DNA from 3 places in the Candidatus Avoscillospira sp. LCP25S3_F1 genome. Region 2 is predicted to be linked to each of the others. Evidence: riboswitches for the same ligand, from Rfam matches in the RefSeq annotation. Region 2 holds a riboswitch; each other region holds the start of a gene.
The links. Region 2 has a riboswitch for cobalamin ahead of ACTQ33_RS12765 (class I SAM-dependent methyltransferase). Riboswitches for the same ligand answer to the same signal wherever they lie in the genome.
Positions count from the first base shown of each region.

Region 1: it holds a riboswitch for cobalamin, as region 2 does, so the genes downstream of both, ACTQ33_RS00020 (hypothetical protein) here and ACTQ33_RS12765 (class I SAM-dependent methyltransferase) in region 2, are expected to answer to the same signal.
Region 3: it holds a riboswitch for cobalamin, as region 2 does, so the genes downstream of both, ACTQ33_RS15380 (homing endonuclease associated repeat-containing protein) here and ACTQ33_RS12765 (class I SAM-dependent methyltransferase) in region 2, are expected to answer to the same signal.

Region 1 is NZ_JBQKJT010000001.1:1,259-3,458, forward strand. Features, by position in the region: gene ACTQ33_RS00015 (hypothetical protein) at 1-105, shown strand, start outside; gene ACTQ33_RS00020 (hypothetical protein) at 351-947, opposite strand; cobalamin riboswitch at 1,052-1,273, opposite strand; gene ACTQ33_RS00025 (homing endonuclease associated repeat-containing protein) at 1,278-1,727, opposite strand.
Region 2 is NZ_JBQKJT010000014.1:37,867-40,066, reverse strand. Features, by position in the region: gene ACTQ33_RS12770 (ABC transporter substrate-binding protein) at 1-446, opposite strand, end outside; gene ACTQ33_RS12765 (class I SAM-dependent methyltransferase) at 497-1,321, opposite strand; cobalamin riboswitch at 1,430-1,631, opposite strand; gene ACTQ33_RS12760 (alpha/beta hydrolase) at 1,793-2,200, shown strand, end outside.
Region 3 is NZ_JBQKJT010000025.1:24,984-27,183, reverse strand. Features, by position in the region: gene ACTQ33_RS15385 (hypothetical protein) at 1-260, opposite strand, end outside; cobalamin riboswitch at 777-1,004, shown strand; gene ACTQ33_RS15380 (homing endonuclease associated repeat-containing protein) at 1,098-2,099, shown strand; gene nikB (nickel ABC transporter permease) at 2,127-2,200, shown strand, end outside.

The sequences.
Region 1 (2,200 bases), on a different contig from region 2:
TTGGGTTCCAGCGTTTTTGACCAGTTGGGCGCTGCTGGGCGCTGGGTACGATTGGCGCTTTATTTGGTAGACTATCTCATTATTGGCTATGATATCTGGCCATGATGGACATTACAAAAAAGTGGACTGGGCGGCGGCAGGACTGGAGCCTGATCCACGCTCAGATGGCCATCTATTTTGCCGAGCGTATGCCCGAGTAACACCGCCGGGGCCGGATGTCAGTGACAAGCTGAACGGCTCCGCCACCCTTGACATCCGCCACCACCGGCGTTATGTTGTTGAAAAGGCGAAACGGCGGCAGCCGGATTTCCCCGGCTACCGCCCTGAATAAATTTTGCTCTATTCGCACCTTAAATGGTGTTTACACGGAATTTGGGATTGACCCCAATACGGGATGCACCATCTGACTCGGTGGCAATACCGTACTCTGCTATATCATAGGTAAAGAGGCAGTTTTTGATGGTACCGCCCGTCATGGTTCCAGCAAACCCCGCCGAGACATTATAAGAAAATGTCTCAACACCAGACCAACAGTTATTCACCACACCGCCATCTATGGCAAAAGCCAACGCTCCGGCTGCATTCTCTACCTCCACTGCGCCGTCCAACAGCAGGTTCTGCACATTACCGCTCAGCTCATTGAACAGCGGCTGACCGGCCAACGTGATGGTGTGGCCATCACCGTCCAACGTGCCGGAAAAGTCGATGGCAGTCCATTCGTGCAGTTCGATATCTGCACCGAGTTTATACGCGCCGTGCCCCATGTTTTGCAGCGCATTCTGGTCATCAATGACCCACTCTGCTTCTCTCTCCGCACCGGCTGTATGCAGGAGGTACTCTGTCTCTACAGCGGCGGTGCCATTCTCCGACGCGGCCTCCGCATGCACCGGAGCCATGCCGAGCAGCAGAGACAGCGCCAGCAGTATGCTTAACATACGTTTTTTCATAGGTTCCCAATTCTCCTTTGACTGTCGCTCTGTCAGGGCATAAAAAATGCCGTGACAGATCCCAATGATCGCCACAGCCGTTTTCCCATGGTTGGCCGCGTTGCGGCCGCTTCGCATTCCTTGTAGGTCTTCTGACTCACGCCTGCAGGGTCTTCCCCACGACGCCGGATCTGCCTTCCCAGTTTCCCAGTGACCGACTTTCGTCAACGATCCGGTATCTCAGCGCATACAGCGGCGGTTACCGTTCAGGATTCTCACCCGATTCCCTTGTTCATCCCTCCCTCTGCTACTGCCGAGACAGGGCCACAACAAATGCTCCCCTATTTACTTTTAAACAGAGTTCCCCCTTTCCATCTGCCACGTTTGAAATGCTTCTGCGGCAGCAATTACATTTTCCCAAGAGCGGAATCGCTCACAAAGGACTTTGGCTTGCGGTACATCCCGCTTGCGCGGCGGATACCCGAGGCGGCATCTGCGTTGCGTAACATCCTCCAATGCATTACAAATATCCGGCCGTTCCAGCAGCATTTGCTCCCAATCTGGGATCGTTAGATCCGGTACTGGTAATCGCCGCATTCCAGCTGCCCGCAGCGCTGCCGGCCAAGTGCCAAACCGGGCTTTCAGATAGATCCGATACAGAAAAAAAATCTCTCCCTGCGTTGGTGCACGCCCAATACGAATGGCCGCTTCTCGCAGAACATCCAACAGCTCTTGATCAGAATAGCTGGCATAGATGGCTTTACCAATGCCGCTGGACAAGGTAAAGGATTGATAAAGCATGCGCAATTCCTTTTCCTGGTTCTCCCCATCTGTTCGTTTTGTTTGGGCTTGCTGTGCTAAATTTTGTATGGTATCTCGATATCGCTCCAGCTCTTGCGGTGTCAATTTTGCTGGACGAGCCTGCCTTCGCTTGCTAACGGTCTACACCCCCTTTCGACTTTGGGACCTGCTGCCAATCCGAAAAATAAAAAATCCGGCAGACAATGGCGTCTGCCGGAAAAGCAGATATCCATTGCCGATCCCTGCAAATAGAAGCTTTGAACACATGAAATGCACAAAACCTCCAGCCATCCCCAAACATGGGCATGGCTGCAAAAATCGGCAATGGATACCACCTTGATCAATTACCATGGAGCAGGCTGACAATCCTGGCTTATGGCCGGAGCCAAATACAGTAGAGGTAAGACTGCGCCGGATTCACACCGGCTTGTCAGTTGGCATATGTCAAGCATATGACCTGCTCACAGCCCGTA
Region 2 (2,200 bases):
TTGACGCCCATAGCCATTCGGTCAAAGTTGGCGATGACCGCATCAGCATTGAAGTCACTGCCGTCATGGAATTTGACGCCTTGGCGAAGATGGAAGGTCCACTGGGTTCCGTCTTCGCTCATCTCCCAGCTTTCCGCCAGGCAAGGAATGGGGGCGGCTGTTTCATCCTGGGTAATCAAAGGTTCCCAGACATAAAGGATCTTGCTGCAATAATAGCCGTCTTTTTCACCGGGCGCCAGATTGCGATATCCGGCCAGCACGATTTCCGCATTTGGGTCCACAGTATCCTGGGACTGCTCCTGTACCGTCTGCCCGGCTCCGGTGCTGCCTGACGTTTCTGTCCCATCGGTGGCAGAATCACCGCCGGAACAGCCCAAAAGCCCCAAGGAAAGAATCATCGTGAGAAAAAGTGCCATAATTCGTTTTTTCATATTTTTTACACCCATAGAAACTATTACCTCCTAAATTGCTCTTATCTGCCCGTTAAGGCAGCTGTTTACATACGTATGGGCTTCCACACCAAAAGTTGGGAGTCAAACGGATACTCACACACCCATTGCGTTCCCTCCCTGCGGTGAAACGGTGATAACAGATCCCACAGCCGCTCCCGAGGACAAGGTGCCATCAGGAATTGCTCCGCCCTCCGTAAGATCGCTTCCTTGTCGGCATAACGATATGTCCGATGATTCGGAATATTTATCATTTTGCAGGAAATCCCCAATGAAGTGAGCACCTCACCCAATTCCCGACATCCCTGGCGAGTGTAGCGGATCGGAAGGTCAGCTGCTTCCAGGACCGGCAGCCATGGAAATTCTGGTGGGCAGTTCATGCCGATTACACACAGATGACCGGCATGATCGTTCATCTTCTGCAAAAAATGCTCGGGCTCTTCCAAACGATATAGGCAATTGTAACCAAACACCAGGTCATGAACGGGAACTTCCGCATCTTCCCAGGTAGAACAGATCGGAACGATGGGATTCCAGGGTGCGGATCTGCTGCTGATATAGGCCAGATTATCGGGAGAAATATCCACACAGGTGACTTTTGGAAATGTACGGCACAGCGACAGTGTATAATTTCCCCAGCCCGGCCCGATCTCCAAGACAGAATGAATGGGCAACGGCTCTGTTAGAGCGCTCAGAGCCTCCCATACCGCTGTTGCATAAGCATCTGGCGGCGGTGGACCATCGGCCATGCGCTTGCGCCAAAACGCCTGCTCCTCTGCTGCGCTCTGCGCCCGCACCGGCAAATCTCCATTTGGAAAACGCAGGCCTCGACGCCATCTGTTGCCTGCATCTGTGTGCGTCACGTTGATCACTCCCTCCAAAATAAGACGCAAAAATCGGGCCATTACTGCATAAAAATACAGTAATGGCCCGATTTTGCCAATACAAATACAATGCTTCCTTCCAAATGCACGTGGAGTATGGAAACAATCCAGCAGGCAAGTCTTCTGACTTGTGGATCAACACCTTCGCAGCCTTCCCGGTCACAGGACCAGTGGCATCTTTGCGTCGGCTCCTCACTTACAGCGGCGGCTCCGTGTGGGATTTGCACCCAGCTTCCTTCTTCGGCTTCTCACTGTGTATTTTTCACATCTGAGAAACACCTGCGCCCGTAGTATAGCACAGTCCACAGCCATTTGCAAATCTTTTTATTGTGAAAATCTCTTACTGTTCCTCCATGGAATGCTGCTCAATAAAATGGATTTCCTATACCTTGACACCTTTTCTTAAATGTGGTACTCTTTGGTTAATTAAGACTAACCACCGCACAAGGAGGAGCAAACATGCAGGAATTTGACGCCTTTGACCGTCGGTTTCCCCTGCGGCAGATGACCATTGGCGGAATCTCCTTCCCCTATCGCCATCATGTCCATAGTCAAAATCGGGAAACTCTGCTGCTGCTGACCGGCGGCATCGGGCTGTCCGATCTGTTTTTTCACCATTTTGCAGCATTTGCAAAGGATTTTTCCGTACTCACCTGTGATTATCCCCTCCACTGCACTACCATGGCCCAGCTGACTGACACTTTAGCCCAGCTGCTGCGTACCCTGGGCATCCGGGCCTGGCTGGTGGGCCATTCCTTCGGCGGCGTGGTGGCCCAGCTGCTGGCCAGACGCCATCCGGATGTGGTAGCCGGTCTGGTTCTGTCCAATACCGCTTCCCTGGCAGCAGATATGACACCGAAAACCCGC
Region 3 (2,200 bases), on a different contig from region 2:
CACAGATATTGTGCAAAAATATCTGTAAAAGCTGATTCCGTCAAAGTGCCTCTGCACTCGTTGGTATCGATCCGCTCCTGTATCCCACGTTCCAATGCATCTACGCGCATTAACACGGGCGCTCCATTCCGATCCGCAGCCAGCAGCCAACCGGTGCAGCCTTCCTGCGCAGAGATATGGATGGTGTTGCGCCAGTTCCCGCCACAGGCAGTAAGGAATTTATACAATTGTTTCGTCGATACACAGTGCTGTTCTTTCATTTGTCCTTCTCCTTTAATACGCACCGCAAAACGGCAGTTTGTGCCCACGGAAAATTGAACTTTTTGTAAATAAAAAAATCTGCCCCCATAAAACATGGAGGCAAAAAGGTTACTTATCAGATGAACATCTGGTAGTCTACTTGAGAATGGCCAAATGCGAGATGCATTGGGGTACCATCGTCAAAGTTTTAAATGGGGAAAAAGCATTATTAAAACCAGAATCATTTGGCTGCATGATTTTCAAGATGTTATCGGTTAAAATTTTACTTGCAATCAGCAAAGCATTGCGGTACAATAAAACACGAAAGTGAATAGCAAGCAGATACGATGAGAAACTTGTATAACACAATACAGGTGCTCTTTATCATAAGCCGGTGGGAATCCGGCGCGACAGACCGTATTCGTCGTAAGACGTCAGCCGGCAGTGATCGTACATTAGAGAGCATTTTTTGGGAGTCGTAGCTGTTTTGTATCCATACGGTCTTTCCAAAGAGGGAAGACCGTTTTTTTATGCTAAAATCACATAAAACTTTTTGTGGCCGCAGGAAAAGATCCGGGCGGCTGAACAAGGGAATCGGGTGAGAATCCCGGACGGTAACCGCCGCTGTATGCGTGATGTCCGCTGCTCGTTAACGAAAGTTCGCCATTGGGGACGTGCCCTGAGAAGGCAGAGCAGACCGGCGAAGGCAGGGAACCCCTGCCCCAAGCGCAAGTCAGAAGACCTACAAAAAGAGATCAGCCAGGTGTGGGACGCTGCACTTGGTATTTGCTGCGCAGAAAAACGGCTGTGGATCTTCGGGTTCACAGCCGTTTTTTTTAGGGAGGGACACAGAAACGATGGGAGAAAACAACAAAAACCAGCTGCAGGAACAGAAAAAGATGGTGCTCAGCATGATTGCGGAAGGTTCCAGGCTCCACGGAGAGACCGAGGAAAAAGACGGTTCGCGCTACTCCGTTGATACAGAGGAAGGCGCACAGCTTTATGCATCTTTTTCTGATGATGAGCTGTCGGAACTTCTGCGTCAAAGTGCCCAGCAGCTGGGGCATTCTCCGTCCCAGGGAGAGGTACACTGGATCTTGCGAACCTATCTGAAAGCCCGGTTTAAAAACTGGCCGGGGGCATTGCGTGCAGCGGGGTTAAGCCGATCGGCAGGTCGGGGTGGAATATCCACAGAACAAATGTCACAGAAGAAAGAAGAGTACCAGCAGATGCTCGATCAGATTCGGAGCATGGCAGAACAGCTGGGCCGGATTCCGCATCCGTCGGAGCTGCCGGAGATATGCCGAAAACTGAAAAAACGGTACCGAACCTGGGGAGAGGTTTTAGCTGCCGCGGGGGTGGAGGATGCGATTGTGGTCCGCCTGCAGAAAGTGGAAAACTTAGAGGCGGAGGAACGGCATATGCTCCAAGAACTGAGAGCCCTTGCGGAAGGGCTGAATCGGGCGCCCCTTCGGAGTGAAGTGGAACAAAGCCTACGGGAATCCCTGCTCCGGCGGTTTGGCTCATGGCGGAATGTCCTCTATCAGATCGATCTGGAGCCGGTTCGGCGCATCACGCCTTTTGTGAATGCTCCGCTACAGCGGGGAAAGGAGAAACGGCGGGCGTCCCATCGACAGGAACTGTACGACTGCTACTATCGACTGTTGAAGCTGGATCTGCAGACCGAGGCAGACTTGGAGTTGGTATGGAAGATGGCGCAGCAGTTGGGGCATCCGCCTGGCCGCAGGGAAGTGCCGCCGGAAGTCCGTATGCGGCTGCAAAAGGTATGCGGTTCCTGGGCCAATGCTTTGTTTCAACTGGGCCTGCAGGAAAAATCGAGAAAACCCCAGCAGCGATGATTGGCTTTCGTGAGGTGAAAAATGCATATGAAACGAAAAATAGGCTGTCGGCTTGCCCACATTTTTCTGGTGCTGCTGGGCGTCAGCTTTTTAAGCTTTCT